DNA from 4 places in the Mycolicibacterium tusciae JS617 genome. Region 3 is predicted to be linked to each of the others. Evidence: predicted binding sites of a transcription regulator. Region 3 holds the regulator's gene; each other region holds the start of a gene.
The links. The regulator LexA, encoded in region 3, represses DNA repair genes until DNA is damaged. The targets are predictions, from matches to a motif close to CGAACANNTGTTCG.

Region 1: a site for LexA is predicted at 2,199-2,212, ahead of ruvC (crossover junction endodeoxyribonuclease RuvC). Genes of this name have one in related genera too.
Region 2: a site for LexA is predicted at 1,729-1,742, ahead of cofD (2-phospho-L-lactate transferase). Genes of this name have one in related genera too.
Region 4: a site for LexA is predicted at 2,604-2,617, ahead of MYCTUDRAFT_RS0205680 (HNH endonuclease signature motif containing protein). Genes of this name have one in related genera too.

What each region holds. Positions count from the first base shown of each region.
Region 1 is NZ_KI912270.1:1,533,891-1,538,270, forward strand. Features, by position in the region: gene ruvB (Holliday junction branch migration DNA helicase RuvB) at 1-1,033, opposite strand, end outside; gene ruvA (Holliday junction branch migration protein RuvA) at 1,030-1,617, opposite strand; gene ruvC (crossover junction endodeoxyribonuclease RuvC) at 1,614-2,180, opposite strand; gene MYCTUDRAFT_RS0209645 (IS1380 family transposase) at 2,434-3,840, shown strand; gene MYCTUDRAFT_RS0209650 (mechanosensitive ion channel family protein) at 4,216-4,380, shown strand, end outside.
Region 2 is NZ_KI912270.1:2,638,174-2,642,553, forward strand. Features, by position in the region: gene MYCTUDRAFT_RS0214950 (phosphomannomutase/phosphoglucomutase) at 1-128, opposite strand, end outside; gene MYCTUDRAFT_RS0214955 (DUF3499 domain-containing protein) at 215-634, opposite strand; gene MYCTUDRAFT_RS0214960 (metallopeptidase family protein) at 808-1,230, shown strand; gene MYCTUDRAFT_RS42190 (WhiB family transcriptional regulator) at 1,240-1,656, opposite strand; gene cofD (2-phospho-L-lactate transferase) at 1,950-2,951, shown strand; gene MYCTUDRAFT_RS0214975 (coenzyme F420-0:L-glutamate ligase) at 2,948-4,297, shown strand.
Region 3 is NZ_KI912270.1:1,642,101-1,646,480, reverse strand. Features, by position in the region: gene MYCTUDRAFT_RS0210280 (LGFP repeat-containing protein) at 1-1,575, shown strand, start outside; gene lexA (transcriptional repressor LexA) at 1,572-2,279, opposite strand; gene MYCTUDRAFT_RS0210270 (LysM peptidoglycan-binding domain-containing protein) at 2,500-2,949, shown strand; gene nrdR (transcriptional regulator NrdR) at 3,112-3,582, shown strand; gene MYCTUDRAFT_RS0210260 (PhzF family protein) at 3,591-4,277, opposite strand; gene MYCTUDRAFT_RS0210255 (alpha/beta fold hydrolase) at 4,315-4,380, opposite strand, start outside.
Region 4 is NZ_KI912270.1:729,325-733,704, reverse strand. Features, by position in the region: gene MYCTUDRAFT_RS0205695 (carbohydrate ABC transporter permease) at 1-58, shown strand, start outside; gene MYCTUDRAFT_RS0205690 (ABC transporter ATP-binding protein) at 92-1,174, shown strand; gene MYCTUDRAFT_RS0205685 (DUF4032 domain-containing protein) at 1,245-2,504, shown strand; gene MYCTUDRAFT_RS0205680 (HNH endonuclease signature motif containing protein) at 2,622-4,190, shown strand; gene MYCTUDRAFT_RS0205675 (hypothetical protein) at 4,221-4,380, opposite strand, start outside.

The sequences.
Region 1 (4,380 bases), 110 kb from region 3:
CGGGCGGCGGCGTCATGCCGAGGTGGGTCCAGGCCTGGGCGGTGGCGATGCGTCCGCGGGGCGTGCGGGCGATCATCCCGGCACGCACCAGGAACGGCTCGCAGACCTCTTCGACCGTCGCGGCTTCCTCGCCGACGGCAACCGCCAAGGTCGATACCCCGACGGGACCGCCGCCGAAACTGCGTGTGAGCGCGGACAATACGGCGCGGTCGAGCCGATCCAGACCGAGCTCGTCGACGTCGTACACCGCCAGAGCGGACTTGGCGATGTCACGGGTGATGACGCCGTCGGCACGCACCTCGGCGAAGTCGCGTACCCGTCGCAACAGCCGGTTCGCGATGCGCGGCGTGCCACGTGAGCGTCGCGCCACTTCGGTCCCGGCGTCGCCCTGTAGCTCTATGCCGAGGATGCCTGCCGAGCGGGTCAGCACCCTCTCCAGTTCTGCCGGTTCGTAGAAGTCCATGTGGGCGGTGAAGCCGAACCGGTCGCGCAGCGGGCCTGTCAGCGCACCCGATCGGGTGGTGGCCCCGACAAGCGTGAACGGCGCGACCTCCAGTGGTATGGACGTGGCACCCGGACCCTTGCCCACGACAACGTCGACGCGGAAGTCCTCCATCGCGAGGTAGAGCATCTCCTCGGCAGGCCTGGCGATGCGGTGGATCTCGTCGATGAACAGCACGTCGTGCTCGACAAGGTTCGACAGCATCGCCGCCAGGTCACCCGCGCGTTCCAGGGCCGGGCCCGAGGTGACCCGCAGCGAGGTGCCCAGCTCGGCCGCGATGATCATCGCCAGTGACGTTTTGCCCAGGCCCGGTGGGCCCGACAGCAGGATGTGATCCGGTGTGCCACCGCGGTTCTTGGCGCCCTCGAGGACCAACTGCAGCTGCTCGCGCACGCGGGGCTGGCCGATGAACTCACCGAGCGACCGGGGCCGCAGGCTGGCGTCGATGTCCCCCTCGCCGACGGTCAAGGCGGCCGAAACCTCCCTGTCGGAGGTGTCTTCGGATTCCGCGTCCTCGAATCGGCCGGTCACTTCTTTCCCAACATCGACAGCGCCAAGCGCAGCGCACTGGTGGTGTTGGCTTCCGGCTCATTGGCGAGCACCTTATCGGTGGCCTCTTCGGCCTGCTTGAGCGCAAAGCCAAGGCCGACAAGCGCTTCCACGACGGGACCGCGCACGGAATGGCCGTTGAGCGCGGCGGCACCGGACGGTGCGATGACCCCCATCTTGTCGCGTAGGCTCAGCGCCATCAGCTCGGCGGTTTTCTTGCCGACCTTGGGAATCCGGGTCAGCGCGGTGATGTCGGCCTCGGCGATGGCGCGCCGCAGCGTGGGCCCGTCGTACATCGCCAGCGCGCCAAGGGCGATGCTCGGCCCGATGCCGGACACCGCGAGCAGCGTCAGGAACAGGTTGCGGGCATCGGCGTCCGAAAAGCCGTAGAGCGTCATCGAATCCTCGCGCACGATCATCGCGGTGATCAATCGCGCCTCGCTGCCACGGTGCAGGGTCGCCAGCGTCGACGGGGTCGCCATGACCTTGTATCCGACGCCTGCGGCCTCGATGACGACGTGGTCTAGGGCGATGTCGATGACCTCGCCGCGAACGGATGCGATCATCGTGCCGCCTTCACTTTCGCCTTGATCGTTGCCTTGTACTTGCGTTGCTGTTCGGCGGCCAAGGCCTCAGCGGCGGCCATGCGCGCGATCATCGGGGCGCGCCAGCAGTGACAAATCGCCAGCGCCAGCGCGTCGGCCGCGTCGGCGGGCGTCGGTTTTGTCTGCAGCGCAAGGATTCTCGTCACCATCGCGGTGACCTGCGCCTTATCGGCCCGACCGTTGCCGGTGACGGCGGCCTTGACCTCGCTGGGTGTGTGGAAATGTACGTCGATGTCGCGTCTGGCGGCGGCGAGCGCGATCACACCGCCGGCCTGCGCTGTCCCCATCGCCGTGTTCGCGTTCTGGTTGGCGAACACTCGCTCGATCGCGATGACATCGGGGCGGTGGGTGTCCATCCAATACTCGACGGCGTCGCTGATGGTCAGCAGCCGACGATGCAGGGGCTCGTCGGACGGAGTCCGGACGACGTCGACGTCCAGCGCAATGACCTGCCGTCCGGTGCCACCCTCGATGACGGACAGCCCGCACCGCGTCAACCCGGGATCGACACCCATCACCCGCACGGGCCAGCTCCTTGTCTGTGAACACCTGTTCGAAGGAGCTTAACGCCGACAAGGGACACCTCAGCGGCTCGACACGCCCCCGTCACCGGCCTCACGCCTAAAGCCCAAGATCAGCCGCGCGGTCGTGCTCTAAGCCTCGATCCACCGACTGACCTGGTGTTTTCTGGGTGTCGGAATGAGGAAAGTGCCCTCTGAACTGGGATGATTGTAGTTCTCACACAAACAATCGGGTCAGTTCGGAAAGGCACTTCCAGTGCAAGTTTCGCACAGCTTCGCTTCGCAGTCAGCGGTGTTCGATGACGATCATCTCGTGTCGTGCGCCGGGCTGGTACCGGTGATGACGTTGGCCCAGCAGACCGGGCTGACTCGGCTTCTCTCGGAGAAGGTCCAGATCGTCGCGCCGCGGATCAAGTCCGGGGCGGCCAACCCGTCTCCGAAACTGGCCACGCTGATCGCGGGCATGTGCGCGGGCGCGGACTGCATCGACGACATCGACCTGGTCCGCAGCGGCGGCATGACGACGCTCTTCGACGGCGTGTACGCACCGTCGACGGTCGGAACGTTGTTGCGAGAGTTCACCTTCGGTCACGCCCGCCAACTCGAATCGGTACTACGTGACCATCTGGTGGCGCTGTGTGGGAGGGTCGACCTGCTCCCTGATGCCGCCAAGGGGTCGGTGTTCATCGACATCGACTCGCTGCTACGTCCGGTCTACGGGCGCGCCAAACAGGGCGCCTCCTACGGACACACCAAGATCGCCGGCAAGCAGATCCTGCGCAAGGGACTCTCACCGCTGGCCACCACCATCAGCACCGCGGGGTCGGCACCGGTGATCGCCGGGATGCGGCTACGCGCGGGCAAGACCGCCTCGGCCAAGGGTGCCGGGCGCATGGTCGCCCAAGCCATCAGAACCGCCCGCGCCGCCGGAGCCAGCGGGCAGATCCTGGTGCGCGGCGACTCGGCCTACGGCAACCGGGCGGTGGTGCGGAGCTGCCTGCGCGCGGGCGCCCGGTTCTCGCTGGTGATGATCCGAAACCCCGCCGTGGAACGCGCGCTGGCCGCCATCGACGAGAGCGCCTGGACCCCGGTGTCTTATCCCGGCGCAGTCCAAGATCCCGATACCGGGGCCTGGATCTCTGATGCCGAAGTCGCCGAAATCCCCTACACCGCTTTTGCATCCACCCCCGATCGAATCACCGCGCGCCTCATCGTGCGTCGAGTCAAAGACGCCCGGTTTCCCGACGCACTGTTTCCGGTCTGGCGATATCACCCGTTCTTCACCAACACCGACCTGCCCGCCGATCAGGCCGACATCACCCACCGCCAACACGCGATCATCGAGACCGTGTTCGCCGACCTGATCGACGGACCGCTGGCACACATCCCGTCGGGCCGCTTCGGGGCGAACTCCGCCTGGATCCTGTGCGCGGCCATCGCCCACAACCTGCTGCGCGCCGCCGGGGTGCTGGCAGGTGAGAACCACGGCCGGGCGCGGGGATCCACACTGCGCCGCAAGATCGTCAACATTCCCGCGCGACTCGCCCGTCCGCAACGCCGGCCCATCCTGCACCTACCCACCCACTGGCCCTGGTCTCGGGCCTGGCTCATGCTGTGGCACAACATCATCGGCCCTAGCCCGCCCAATGCCGCTACTGTCTGACCACCTGGCCGAAAGCCCCCGAACGGAGCGCAGAGGAAAAGCTGGGCAAACCAGCAGCTACCTCATGCGCACAACCCGACGACCAACGACAGCCCGACCTCACAGCCACACACCAGGTCAGTCGGTGGATCGAGGCTAAGGGGTTGATCGCACGCACGTGGTGCTTGTAATCAACCCGCGAAGCGCTGAGCCGCCAGCGAGAACACCGTGCCGTTGGGATCTGTGAGAACTGCCACGATGTGTATTTTGCTTGCCCTCAGGGGTATTCCGCCCGATTGAGCGCGCACACGGCGATCCGTCGATGTGACGACGCCAGTGCGCGGCGCTACCGTCGCGAAGAGACCCGACCCCGACCCGTGGAGCTGATCTCACCTAATGCCCGACGAGAACGAACTGCAGACCGCAACGAATCTGGCCGTCACCTTGGCGTGGGCCGCAGGCGCGATGGCCGCCGCGTTTTTGTTGGGGGTGGTTCTGTCCTGGGTGCTGGGCCGGATGGGCCGCCGCAGCGCCATGCTCTGCGACGTCGCCGAACTCACC
Region 2 (4,380 bases), 1.0 Mb from region 3:
TCGCGCATGAGCCGGGCGAACGCACTGCCGATCTCGCGGACAAACTGCTCGTCGAGTTCTTCGCCGACCAGGCCGCGAACGTCATACGCCTTGATGACGCGGCGGACAGCCGCGGCGGGCCGGGACATAAAACTCCTTGAGACGTGGACGCTGGCGCCAGCCTAACCGGCGAACGGAAGAGGCAGGTCCGGTAGTGCGCGCCGAGCGTCGACGCTTACTCGGGAGGGTCTGGCAACACCCGCAGGTGGCCCCGCCGTCGCCCGTTGGGGTCGGCCCGTCGGGCCGGCGGCGCCATGAGCGCCCCGCCGGGCATCCCGGTGACCGGATCGGAAAACCCCGCGGCCACTCCGTTGATCGGGGCAGAGACATCGCGCCCTTCACGCACCGCGTCGGCCAGCGCCACCAGGTCATCCTCGTCGGGGTGGCTCGGCAGTGGACCCGCGTGGCGAACCAGCTCCCAGCCGCGCGGGGCAGTGATTCGGCCGGCGTGCAGCACGCACAGATCCCACGAGTGCGGCTCGGACACCGTGGCCAGCGGGCCGACGACTGCCGTCGAGTCGGAGTAGACGAAGGTCAGCGTCGCAACTGCATAGTGGGGGCACCCGGGCCGGCAGCAGCGACGGGGAACGTTCACAGCGAGAATCTATCGTGCGCAAACGGCGCACGCCGCCGGACACGCGCGCATCTGAGTGTCGATCTCCAACCGTTACGATCTGTGTCGTTGCGGACGATTTGCGTATTTGGACGAAGGAGCACGCGATAACCGGCATCGGGCGCCGACACTTGCGATCACGCCGCGGCCGCGAGATGCGCGGGCCGCTCATTCCGGCGACGGTGCCCGGCTGGCGCAGCCGCGCCGAACTGTTCGACATGGCCGTGCTGGAGGCTTATGAGCCGATCGAACGCCGATGGCAGGAACGCCTGTCGGCACTCGACATCGCCGTCGACGAAATCCCCCGGATCGCACCCAAGGATCCCGAAAGCGTCCAGTGGCCCGCCGAGGTCATCGCCGACGGGCCTGTCGCGCTGGCCCGGCTGATCCCGGCCGGTGTCGATGTTCGCGGTAACGCGACGCGGGCGCGAATTATGTTGTTCCGCAAGCCGATCGAGCGACGGGCCAAAGACACCGTCGAGCTCTCAGAGCTACTGCATGAAATCCTGGTGGCGCAGGTGGCCACCTATCTGGGAGTCGAACCCTCCGTTATCGACCCCACGATCGAGGATGTGTGAACGGGCCCCTTAGATCACTCCGCGCTTGAGGCGGCGGCGCTCACGCTCGGAGAGGCCGCCCCAGATGCCGAAGCGTTCATCCTTGGCCAGCGCGTAGTCGAGGCACGCGTCGCGCACCTCGCAGCCCTGGCAGATGCGCTTGGCCTCGCGGGTCGAGCCACCCTTCTCCGGGAAGAATGCCTCGGGGTCGGTTTGCGCACACAATGCCTTCTCTTGCCAGAGGTCGTCCTCCGGCGTGAGCATTGCCGGCAATGCCGGGATTACCGGCGCCACATCAATCGGGGCAGGCACCAGACTTAACTGGGGACGCCGCGGCGTCTCGAACGGTGCCGGTCCGGTATTGGTGTGCGGCGCGCTGTCAACTGAGCCGAGTACCCGGTCGTCGAACCGGACCACATGATCGAAATCGCTGAACTCAAAAGACATTTTCCGCCTCCTCACCTGATGTCGTAGATCCGTGAATAGAGCCCCATTGTGTTCTGTGCGGCCATCTCGATTCGAACATATGATCGAATCTCGGTCTGCGACACCGAAACCGGCCGGCCAACCGCGAAATGACACTGGTGTGATTACACACGCGCTAGCTGCCGTGGTCAAGCGTTGGAACAGAAATTCATACCATTCCGTGACCCGAATTCGGCGCGTCGAAATATCGGCGTGTCTGTCACACCCTCGGCCACCTGCCCTCGCTCGGCCCCGACGGCCTAATGTCGGTCACTGTGAAGGTCACGGTTCTGGTCGGCGGTGTGGGCGGCGCCCGCTTCCTGCTCGGCGTGCAGCACCTGTTGGGGCTGGGGCAGTTCGGGGATTCTGCGGACCCCTCACCACACGAGTTGACCGCGGTCGTGAACGTCGGTGACGACGCGTGGATGTTCGGCGTACGGATCTGTCCTGACCTCGACACCTGCATGTACACGTTGGGCGGCGGCATCGACCCAGAGCGTGGCTGGGGCCATCGCGACGAAACCTGGCACGCCAAGGAAGAACTCGCCGCCTACGGTGTGCAGCCCGACTGGTTCGGCCTCGGCGACCGCGACCTCGCCACCCACCTTGTGCGCAGTCAAATGTTGCGTGCCGGATATCCGCTGTCACAGGTAACCGAGGCGTTATGTGGCCGATGGTCGCCCGGTGCGCGATTGTTACCCGCCAGTGACGATCGCAGCGAAACTCATGTTGTCATCACCGATCCCGAGGACGGCGAGAAGCGGGCGATCCACTTCCAGGAGTGGTGGGTGCGCTACCGCGCGCAGGTACCCACCCACAGCTTCGCGTTCGTCGGCGCCGATACGGCGACTGCCGGTCCCGGTGTTGTCGAGTCCATCGAAACCGCCGACGTCGTCTTGGTGGCTCCGTCCAATCCGGTGGTGAGCGTCGGATCGATCTTGAATATCGCAGGCATCCGCGGTGCGCTGCGCACGACGACGGCACAGGTCATCGGCTACTCCCCCATCATCGCCGGTAAGCCGTTGCGCGGCATGGCTGACGAATGCCTTTCGGTCATCGGTGTGGCCAGTACCTCCGAAGCGGTCGGCACCCACTACGGGGCCCGCAGCGGCACCGGCATCCTCGACGGCTGGCTCGTACACGAGGGAGACCACGCCGAGATCGACGGCATCGAGGTGCGCGCGGTGCCGCTGTTGATGAAGAATCCCGCGACGACGGCCGAAATGGTGCGCGCCGGGTTGGACCTGGCCGGGCTGAAGTTGGATCCACGCCAATGACGGAACACGGATCTGCCGCAGCCATCGAAATGATCCCTGTGCCAGGGCTTCCCGAGTTCCGCCCGGGCGACGATCTCACCGCCGCCATCGCGTCTGCGGCGCCCTGGCTACGCGATGACGACATCCTGGTGGTCACCAGCAAGGTGATATCCAAGTGTGAGGGCCGCATCGTAGCCGCACCCGTCGACGCCGACGAGCGAGACGCCCTGCGGCGCAAGCTGATCGATGCGGAGGCAGTGCGAGTACTGGCACGCAAGGGCAAGACCCTGATCACCGAGAACGCTATCGGTCTGGTTCAGGCGGCAGCCGGTGTGGACGGTTCCAACGTCGACTCGGCCGAACTCGCACTGCTGCCCACCGACCCCGACGGCAGTGCCGCGGCGTTGCGGGACGGACTGCGCCAACGCCTCGGCGTCACCGTGGGGGTGGTGGTCACCGACACCATGGGCCGAGCGTGGCGGAACGGACAGACGGACGTCGCGATCGGCGCGGCCGGCCTGACGGTGCTGCATGGGTACGAGGGGTCGGTAGACCGGCACGGCAACGAGTTGATCGTCACCGAAATCGCCGTCGCCGACGAGATCGCCGCCGCGGCCGACCTCGTCAAGGGCAAGCTGACCAACCTCCCGGTGGCGGTGGTGCGCGGGCTGTCCCTGCGAGACAACGGCTCCAACGCCGGCCACCTGGTGCGCGCCGGTGAGGACGATCTCTTCTGGCTGGGCACCGAGGAGGCGATAGCGCTCGGTCGCCTCCAGGCCCAGCTGTTACGGCGGTCGGTGCGCGCCTTCAGCAGTGAGCCCGTGGCACCCGAGAAGATCGAGGCCGCCGTCGCCGAGGCACTCACCGCTCCGGCGCCACATCACACCCGTCCCGTCCGCTTCGTATGGATGCAGGATCCGGCGGTGCGGTTGGCCCTGCTCGACCGGATGAAGGCGAAGTGGCGTGCCGACCTCACGGGCGACGGCCGACCGGCCGACGCCGTCGAGCGCCGCGTCGACCGCGGCCAGATCCTCTACGACGCACCCGAACTCGTCATCCCTTTCTTGGTGCCCGACGGCGCGCACAGCTACCCCGACGCCGAACGCACCGCCGCGGAGCACACGATGTTCACCGTCGCCGTCGGCGCCGCGGTCCAGGCTCTTCTCGTCGCGCTTGCCGTGCGGGGTGTGGGCAGCTGCTGGATCGGATCCACCATCTTCGCCGCTGGTCTGGTGCGTGACGAGCTCGGCCTGCCGCAAGACTGGGAGCCGTTGGGCGCCATCGCGATCGGCTATCCCGAAGAGGGTTCCGGGCTGTCGGGACCACGCGATCCGGCGCCGACGGACGACCTGCTGGTGCGGCGATGAGCGCTTGCGCGAAGAGCAGAGGACTCAGATGAGCGCTTGCGCGAAGAGCAGAGGACTCAGATGAGCGCTTGCGCGAAGAGCAC
Region 3 (4,380 bases):
GTGGTTCGTGGGCCGATCAACGCGGCGTGGGACAAGCTGGGCGGCTCAGCCGGCGAGCTCGGCGTGCCCTCGGAGGACGAGGTCTACCGCGGTGACGTCGTCAGCCAGAAGTTCACCGCCGGCGAACTGTCGTACGACATCCGGAAGAAGACCTTCACCACCGTGCCGCCAGATCTGGCCGCGAAGCTCGCTGACCTGCAATTTCCCGATGACCCCGCCGCGGAGATCAGTGCAGCCCGGCGTGCCGCCGGGGGAGCGCTGGGTCCCCTGGGCGCTGCCGAAGGCGAGCCGTACCCCGTCGGCAAGGACGGACTGAGGCAGAACTTCGCCGGCGGCACGATCTTCTACACGCCCGCCACCGGTGCGAACGTCGTGACCGGGCAGGTGCTGGCCAAGTACGAGAGCGTGGGTGGGCCGGAGGGCGATCTCGGGTTCCCCATCACCAGCGAGGTCGACGGTGGACTCGCCACCGAGAGTCGCATGTCCAGCTTCGCCGCCGAGGACAAGCCGATCATCTTCTGGACCCCCGAGCATGGCGCGGTGATCGTTCGTGGCGCGATGGCAGCAGCCTGGGAGAAGCTGGACGGGGCGAAGGGCGCACTCGGCGCGCCGATGGCCGACCAGACCGAGGCCGGTGACATTGTCACGCAGCGATTCAGCGGCGGCGTCGTCTCGTGGGACCGATCGAAGAACACATTCACCACCGAACCAGCGAATTTGGCTTCCGAACTGTCCGGACTCGAGGTGCCGGGGCAGAAGTCGCCTGACGCGCCGAGCGCCGCCCCGCAGGCATCGGATTCCAACGGCGACAAGTGGTTCAAACCGAACTTGTGGTGGCTGCTGGCCCTCGTGCCATTGGTGGCCCTGGTCGGAGTGGTGTTGTTGGTAACCGGGCTGCGGCGGCGCAAGGAGGATCCCTTCGCGGCGGACGGCTCCTTCGTGCATGACGAATCCCGGTTCAACGGCGACGGCGAACCCGCCTACAGCGCCGCCGTCGGTGCTCCTGAACGGGGGACCACCGACGACGAATATGCCGCGGCGATGTTCGGTGACCGGTATGCCAGTGGGGGCTCGGATTCACTGCCAGGCAGTAGCGATGTGTCCCCTTCGGAGGACGACCTGTGGGGAGCGCCGGCGAGGGTCGAAGGGGGCATCGAAGGGAATCAGGAAGACCAGGAGAACGAGGAACAGCCGCCTGCTCCCGAAGACGAGCCAGGTGAGTACGACGATACGGATGCGGTCGACACCGCACCGACCCGCGTTCCCACCGAAACGGCCGTTGCCACCGCCGCAGCCGCTGCGGCGATGACGCGTGATCCGCTCACTGATACCGGGCGTCACGCCCGTATTGAAATCGACGATGATCCTTCGCCGCAGCGCGTGGCATTTGTGTTGCCGCTCGACGACCCGAACGAGGCGCCGGACGGATATCCGATCAAGGCGAATACGAAGGCGGGTGTGTACTGGGCGCCCGGCAGTGCCCTGTATGACGACGCCAGTGCCGAAATCTGGTTCGCGACTGAAGAACTCGCGAGGCTGAACGGCTTCGACGCCGACGGCGATCTTGCCCGCTAGACCTTGCGGAGGACCGTCACGACCTTGCCGAGCACCGCGGCGTCGTTGCCGGAAATCGGGTCGAACGCCGGGTTGTGCGGCATCAGCCACACCTGACCGCGGGTGCGCTTGAACGTCTTCACCGTGGCTTCACCGTCGATCATCGCGGCGACGATGTCGCCGTTATCGGCGACGTTCTGCTGACGCACGACCACCCAGTCGCCGTCGCAGATTGCCGCGTCGACCATGGAGTCGCCGACCACTTTGAGGAGGAACAGCGAGCCCTCGCCGACCAGTTCACGCGGCAGCGGAAAGACATCCTCGATGGCCTCTTCGGCCAGGATCGGGCCGCCGGCAGCGATGCGGCCGAGCACCGGCACGAACGTCGGCTCCGGTAGCGCGTCGGACCCAGCCACGTCGGTCGTGACGATCGATGCCGCTGCGACGTCCTCGGCGCTGCGCACATCGACTGCGCGCGGTCGATTGGGATCTCGGCGGATGAAGCCTTTGCGCTCCAGAGTGCGCAGTTGGTGGGCTACCGACGAAGTCGAGGTGAGCCCGACCGCGTCGCCGATTTCCCTGATGCTCGGGGGATACCCGCGACTGGTCACCGATGTGCGGATGACCTCGAGAATGGTGCGCTGACGCTCAGTCAGACCCGTTTCGAGCCCTTGGCGTCCGCCCGTACTGTCCGCGCCGCCGGGGGTGTCGCTGTTGGAGTCCATGGCGCGAATGTAGCCCGTGGCCGTCGAATAATCAAACATGTGTTCGAGGCGTGTCGCATTGATTGCGAGTGGACCGAGCCGGGCGCAGGGACTTGGCCGGACCTGTCGGTGGGGCCCGATATCGTTTGGCAACAGTTCGATCACATGTTCTATTAATCGAACACGTGAGCGAGTATGTTCGAACACAAGAGCGAACGACCTCGGACCGGAAGGCAGGAAGATGACCATTCTCGACACTCGGGAGATCCAGGCAACGCCCGTGGTCAGGCCGGTAAACCGGCCGGCAGGTGCACGGCGGCGGTCAGCGTCGCGTCGGCCGGGCGGTGCCCCGGTGCGGTATCGGAACTCCGGCGTCCTGGTATCACGTGCCTCGCACCGGCGCCGGCCGATCACGCCGGTCACCACGGTCCTGTTGGCGGTTGTCGCCGCGGGTATCACCGTGTGGCTCGGGCTGGTGGCGCAATTCGGCGGTGTGGTCGGTGAATCCGCCCCCGTGCCCGACAAGCTTGCGGTGGTCCAGGTGCAGACGGGCGAGACGCTGCAGCAGGTGGCCGGCCGGGTCGCCCCCGACGCGCCGGTAAGCCAGGTCATCGACCGGATCCGCGAGCTCAACCAACTCGACACGGTCGCGATTCACGCCGGCCAGACGCTGATCGCGCCGATCGCCTGACGGTGCGCTGTGAGCGGTGAAAACATCGGTCGCACAGCGAGTTTCGCAAATGCACCCACCGGATGCGCCCCAATCAACTCGAATCTGGGCTCGCGCAACGCTGCGCAGGTAGGCTCAGAGGCGTTCGAGTTAATCGTCTTGTGGCGCGGCGAAGGAGCGGTGATGCACTGTCCGTTCTGCCGTCACCCCGATTCCAGAGTGGTCGACTCTCGCGAAACCGACGAGGGCCAGGCGATTCGGCGCCGCAGATCATGCCCGGAATGCGGTCGGCGCTTCACGACGGTCGAGACCGCGGTGCTTGCCGTGGTCAAACGCAGCGGTGTCACCGAGCCGTTCAGCCGGGAGAAGGTCGTCAAAGGGGTGCGCCGCGCATGTCAGGGCCGGCAGGTCGACGACGACGCGCTGAACCTGCTCGCTCAGCAGGTCGAGGACGCCGTGCGCGCCACAGGTTCGCCCGAAGTGCCGAGCAATGAAGTGGGCCTGGCCATACTCGGGCCACTCCGAGAACTCGACGAGGTGGCGTACCTACGGTTCGCCTCCGTCTACCGCGGATTCACCTCGGCCGAGGATTTCGAGCGTGAGATAAAGGCGCTGCGGGAGCATCGCAAGTCTCCGCAGCCGGCCCAGAGCTGAACAGCCCGTTAGTCGATCTGTTTCGTGCCGTCGCTGACGACGCGTCCCGCGACACGCACCCAGCCCTCAGGACTCCACTCGGTGGAGATCATCGACCCCTTGCCCTGCACGATCTCGAGGTCGCGGCTGAGGTAGTCGGTGATCCGCACCGCGGCGGCGCCCGTGGCCTCGTCCTCTGGAACGCCGAGGTGGCTGGCGAACATGCGTGAGCGGATCGTTGCGGCCGATCGGTCAAGCCAAGTCCACAGATAGTGCTCGACGTCATCGCTGTAGTCGGAGGGATCCGCCGCCATCAGTTCGTCGACGGAGGCAAGGTCATAGATCGCGAAGTCCGGGGCCCATTCCGCGCGTGCGCTGACGGCCGTCAGTTCGCCGTCGTACGTGACCTGCACAATGCCCGCCGGCACCTGCAAGGTGTTGATCGCAGAACCTTGATCGCGCAGCCACCACGAAGCGCCCACAGTGGGGTGTCCGGCGAAGGGCAACTCGACCACCGGGGTGAAGATGCGTGCGTGCGCGGTGTTGGACCCGCCTGCCGGTAGATCGATGAATATTGTTTCGCTATAACCCAATTCGGTAGCGATCCGCTGGCGATCGGTGGGGGCAACAGTGCTGTTGTCGACTACGCCTAGCGGATTTCCAAAGTTGCCGTCCACGTCGGTGAATACCCGCAGAACTGTTACGTCGATGGCCATGGCCCCGATGCTACTTACCGGAGTCGCGCCGCAATCGTCAGGTGGCGCTGCGCTCGTCGTGGCCCATCGCGTCGAGAACGGCATCCCGCGTGTCGGCCGGGCC
Region 4 (4,380 bases), 910 kb from region 3:
CGGGTGGTTCGCACAGAACAAACTGGTGCGCGGACTTTCGTTCGGCGCGATCAAGTAACCCCCGAAACCCCGACAAACACGGAGAACCCCAATGGCATCCATCACCTACACCAACGCCACCTGCATCTACGAGGGCTCGGACAAGCTCGCGGTCGATGCACTCAATCTCGACATCCAAGACGGCGAATTCGTTGTCCTGGTGGGCCCGTCGGGATCCGGGAAGAGCACCGCGCTGCGCATGCTCGCCGGCCTCGAGGACATCGATGAGGGCACCATCGAGATCGGCGGCAAGAACATGGTCGGCGTGCCGTCCAAGGATCGCGACATCGCGATGGTGTTCCAGAATTACGCGCTGTATCCGAACAAGACCGTCGCGGAGAACATGGGCTTCGCGCTGAAACTGCGCGGCGTGTCCGCCGACGAGCGCCGCAAGAAAGTCGAGGATGCGGCGAAGATCCTCGACCTCACCGAGTTCCTGGACCGCAAGCCCGCCAAGCTGTCCGGCGGCCAGCGTCAGCGCGTGGCGATGGGACGCGCCATCGTTCGCGAGCCTCAAGTGTTCTGCATGGACGAACCGCTCTCGAACCTCGACGCAAAGCTGCGCGTGCAGACCCGCACCCAAATCGCAGCGCTGCAAAGGCGTCTCGGCACCACCACCGTGTACGTCACGCACGACCAGGTCGAGGCCATGACTATGGGCGACCGGGTCGCCGTTCTGCGGTTCGGCAAACTGCAACAGTTCGCTTCTCCGAGCGAGCTTTACGACAGGCCGGCCAATGCCTTTGTCGCCGGGTTCATCGGCTCACCCGCGATGAATCTGCTGACGGCCCCGATCGTCTCCGACGGTGTGCGACTCAGCGAGGACTCCACGTTGCCGTTGGAGCGCGAACACCTGACGAAGTTGGCCGACGCCGGCGTCGACACCGTCACGGTCGGTATCCGCCCCGAGGACTTCGAGGTGTCACCGGGAGGCGGCATCGACGTGGTCATCGACCTCGTCGAAGACCTGGGCAGCGAGACCTACCTCTACACCCACGCGCACCCCGACGTGCAGTTGGTGGCACGGTCGCTGTCGCGCACTCCGGTGAAGCTCGCTGACACCGTGGAGTTGCGCATGAAGCCGGATGGCAAGGTGCATCTGTTCCATCCCGAGACCGGCGACCGTATCAACTGAGCATGCGTGCGCCGTCCGGCGGGCAGGAGCGGCGGGCCCACGCGCGTAGCGCAGGGGGCGACCGGGGAAAATGAGCGAGTTCCGGCTCCGCACACCGACTCCGGGTCTGCTGGCGCTGCCGTGGGATCGGCCGCTTCACGAGTGGACGGTCCCCGACGTCCCGTTGCGCGACATCGCGGTGGGGCCCAGCCGTCACCCGGTGAAGTTCGTCGACGCCGACAACGCACTGTGGGCGGTCAAGGACATGCCGCCCCGAATCGCGGCCAAGGAGTACGACGTCCTACGGCGGCTCGAGGAGATGGGCCTGCCCGCGGTGCGTCCCGCCGGTGTGGTGGTGCAGCCCGAGTTCGACACCGCGATTCTGGTCACCCGCTATCTCGAGGGGTCCTGGCAGTATCGTCGGCTGTTCATGCGGTTGCCGCCGGATCAACCCAAGCACCGCGCCCGGCTGTTGGACGGGATGGCCGGCTTGTTGGTTGAGCTGCACCGACACGGTGTGTTCTGGGGTGACTGCTCGCTGGCCAACACGTTGTTCTCCCGTGACGGCCAGATCCTTCAGGCGTGGCTCGTCGACGCCGAGACCTCTGAGGTGCATCCCGCTCTGAGCCGGGGTCAGCGCGAACACGACCTCGACATCATGGTCGAGAACGTCGCGATGGGAATGGTCGACCTCGCCGAACGCCTCGGGCAAACCGCCCTGGAAGACGTGTTGATCGCAGAGGTGGAGCAGGCCAGAACCCGTTACGAGACGCTCTGGGAGACGCTGCACGCCGAGCCTGTCTTCGGCTTCACCGACCGCTACCGCGTCGAGGGAACCGTCCGGCGCCTCAACGAGCTCGGGTTCGCGGTCGACGAAGTCACCCTCGCACCGGTCAGCGATGACCCGGACCAACTCAGAATCCGTGTCGCCGTTGGTGATCGGCGCTACCATGCGCAGCGCCTTCAGCAACTCACCGGACTGAATGTGGGCGAGGGACAGGCGCAGATACTGCTCGGCGATCTGTTGGCCTATCAGGCGCAGTTGTGCCGAGAGGCGGGTCACGATGTCGATGAGTCCACGGCGGCGCGCCTGTGGGTGATCGAGGTGCTGACCCCCTACGAGCGCCTCGCGCACGACGTCGTCAACCAAAAGGGAACGCCGATCCAGGCCTACTGCGACCTGCTCGAGGTGCGGTGGCTACTGAGTGAGCAGGCAGGCCATGACGTCGGAACGAACAAGGCACTCGCGGCCCTGGCCCGCGGCGTCATCCCGACCGATTCCGCCGCGAAGATGGCCATCGCTGAGGTGCCGACAGAGCCGTTCGAGGTGCTTCAGTTCGACGATGAGTGAGCGACAATCGAGCGACAAAGTCGCTCGGATTCGTCTGCATGACAACGCTTTCCGTTCTTAGAGAACTCTTCGAATTTTTCCTAGAGTGTTCTTAGAGTTCGAACCTATGTTCGAGATATGGCAGTGGAGGCGGTGCAGGCAGCGGTGAGCGCGCTGCGCGCCGCCCACGATGAATTGGCCGCGCTGCCCGTCGATTTGCTCACCAAGGACGAGTTGGTGGGGGCGCTCGATGAGTTGGAAACCCTGTGGTGTCAGTTGCCGGCCCAACGTCACCGCTTGTTGGCCGGCCTGCAGGCCGAGGCGACGGCTAAAGAAATGGGTGCTAAGTCCTGGCGTCAGGTGTTGGCGATCCGGTGGCGCATCTCGACATCGGAGGCGGGTCGTCGCCTCGATGAGGCCGCGGTGTTGGGGCCGCGGCGCACACTGACCGGAGAGCCTCTGGATCCGGTGTTGCCGTGCACCGCGCTGGCTCAACGGCGCGGGGTGATCAACGGTGAGCACGTCAAGATTGTGCGCGAGACGATGGAGCGCATTCCGCCCGCGGTCGACACGCTGACGCGCGCGCAGATCGAAATCGATCTGGTCGGCCACGGGATCGGGTTGGGGCCCAAGGAACTCAAGGACAAGGCCGAGCGGACCCTGTTTCTGCTGGATCAGGACGGTCCCGAACCCGATGACACCGAACGCCAGCGCCGCCGCGGGGTGCGGATGGGCCCGCAGGGCCGCGACAAGATGACCCCGTTGTCAGGCACTATCACCCCTGAGGCGGCGGCGATCTATGAGGCGATCTTCGCCAAATGGGCCGCACCGGGAATGTGCAATCCTGCCGAGGAAAACCCGTGTGTGTCGGGCACTCCGACGCAGGCCCAGATCGACAACGATCACCGGACGCTGGCGCAGCGCCAGCACGATGCGCTGGTCGCGGTGGGTCGTAGTGTGCTGCAAAGCGGTGAGCTCGGGCAGCACAACGGGTTGGCGACCTCGATCATCGTGCGTACCACGCTGCAGGATTTGGAGAGCCGCGCCGGGGTCGGTGTCAGCGGCGGGGGCACGGTGATCCCGATCAAAGATGTGATCCGGATGGCGGCTCACGCCCATCACTTCCTGGCGGTGTTCGACAGGGCCACCGGTGCGGCACTAAATCTGTTCCGCACCCGACGCACCGCCTCCCCAGCACAACGAATCATGCTCATCGCGCGTGATGGGGGTTGCACCAAACCCGGGTGCACGGTGCCCGCGTACGGCAGCCAGGTCCATCACGCGGCCCGCGATTGGGCTGATGGCGGCCACACCAACGTCGATGACCTCGGCCTGGCGTGCGGGCCGGATAACCGCATGGTCGGCCCGGGAGGTTGGACGACGCGGATCAATGCTGACAACGATGTGGAATGGATCCCACCGCCACAGTTGGACACCGGCCAGGCCCGAGTCAACGACTACCACCGCCCCGAACGCCTCCGCCCACCCGCCGACGACGAACCACCCGCGGGGGACGCGTCAGCCAAGGAACCACCCGCCAAGGAACCACCCGCCGGCGAACCGCTCGCCGATGCCCAACCGTTCGAGGACGAATGGTTCGAGGACGACTGGCTCGAGGGACCGCCTGATTACGAACCATACGACGAAGAATTACTAGCCGACGACCATCCTCACGAACCCGGCGGGCCGGAACCCAACGCCGCCTGATGGCGCTGGGTCGACAACTCGATCAACTGATCAGCCGACCACCGCAGGGTTGGCCGGGTCGAGACCGCTCGGCAGGTTCGGGCTCAGGCCGCCTCCACTTCCGTGGGTGGCCTCCTGATGGGCCATCGGTCGGCAGTTGTTGTCCATCGGCGTCTGGTCGCCGGAACAGTAGGGCAGAAGATCTTCAGGG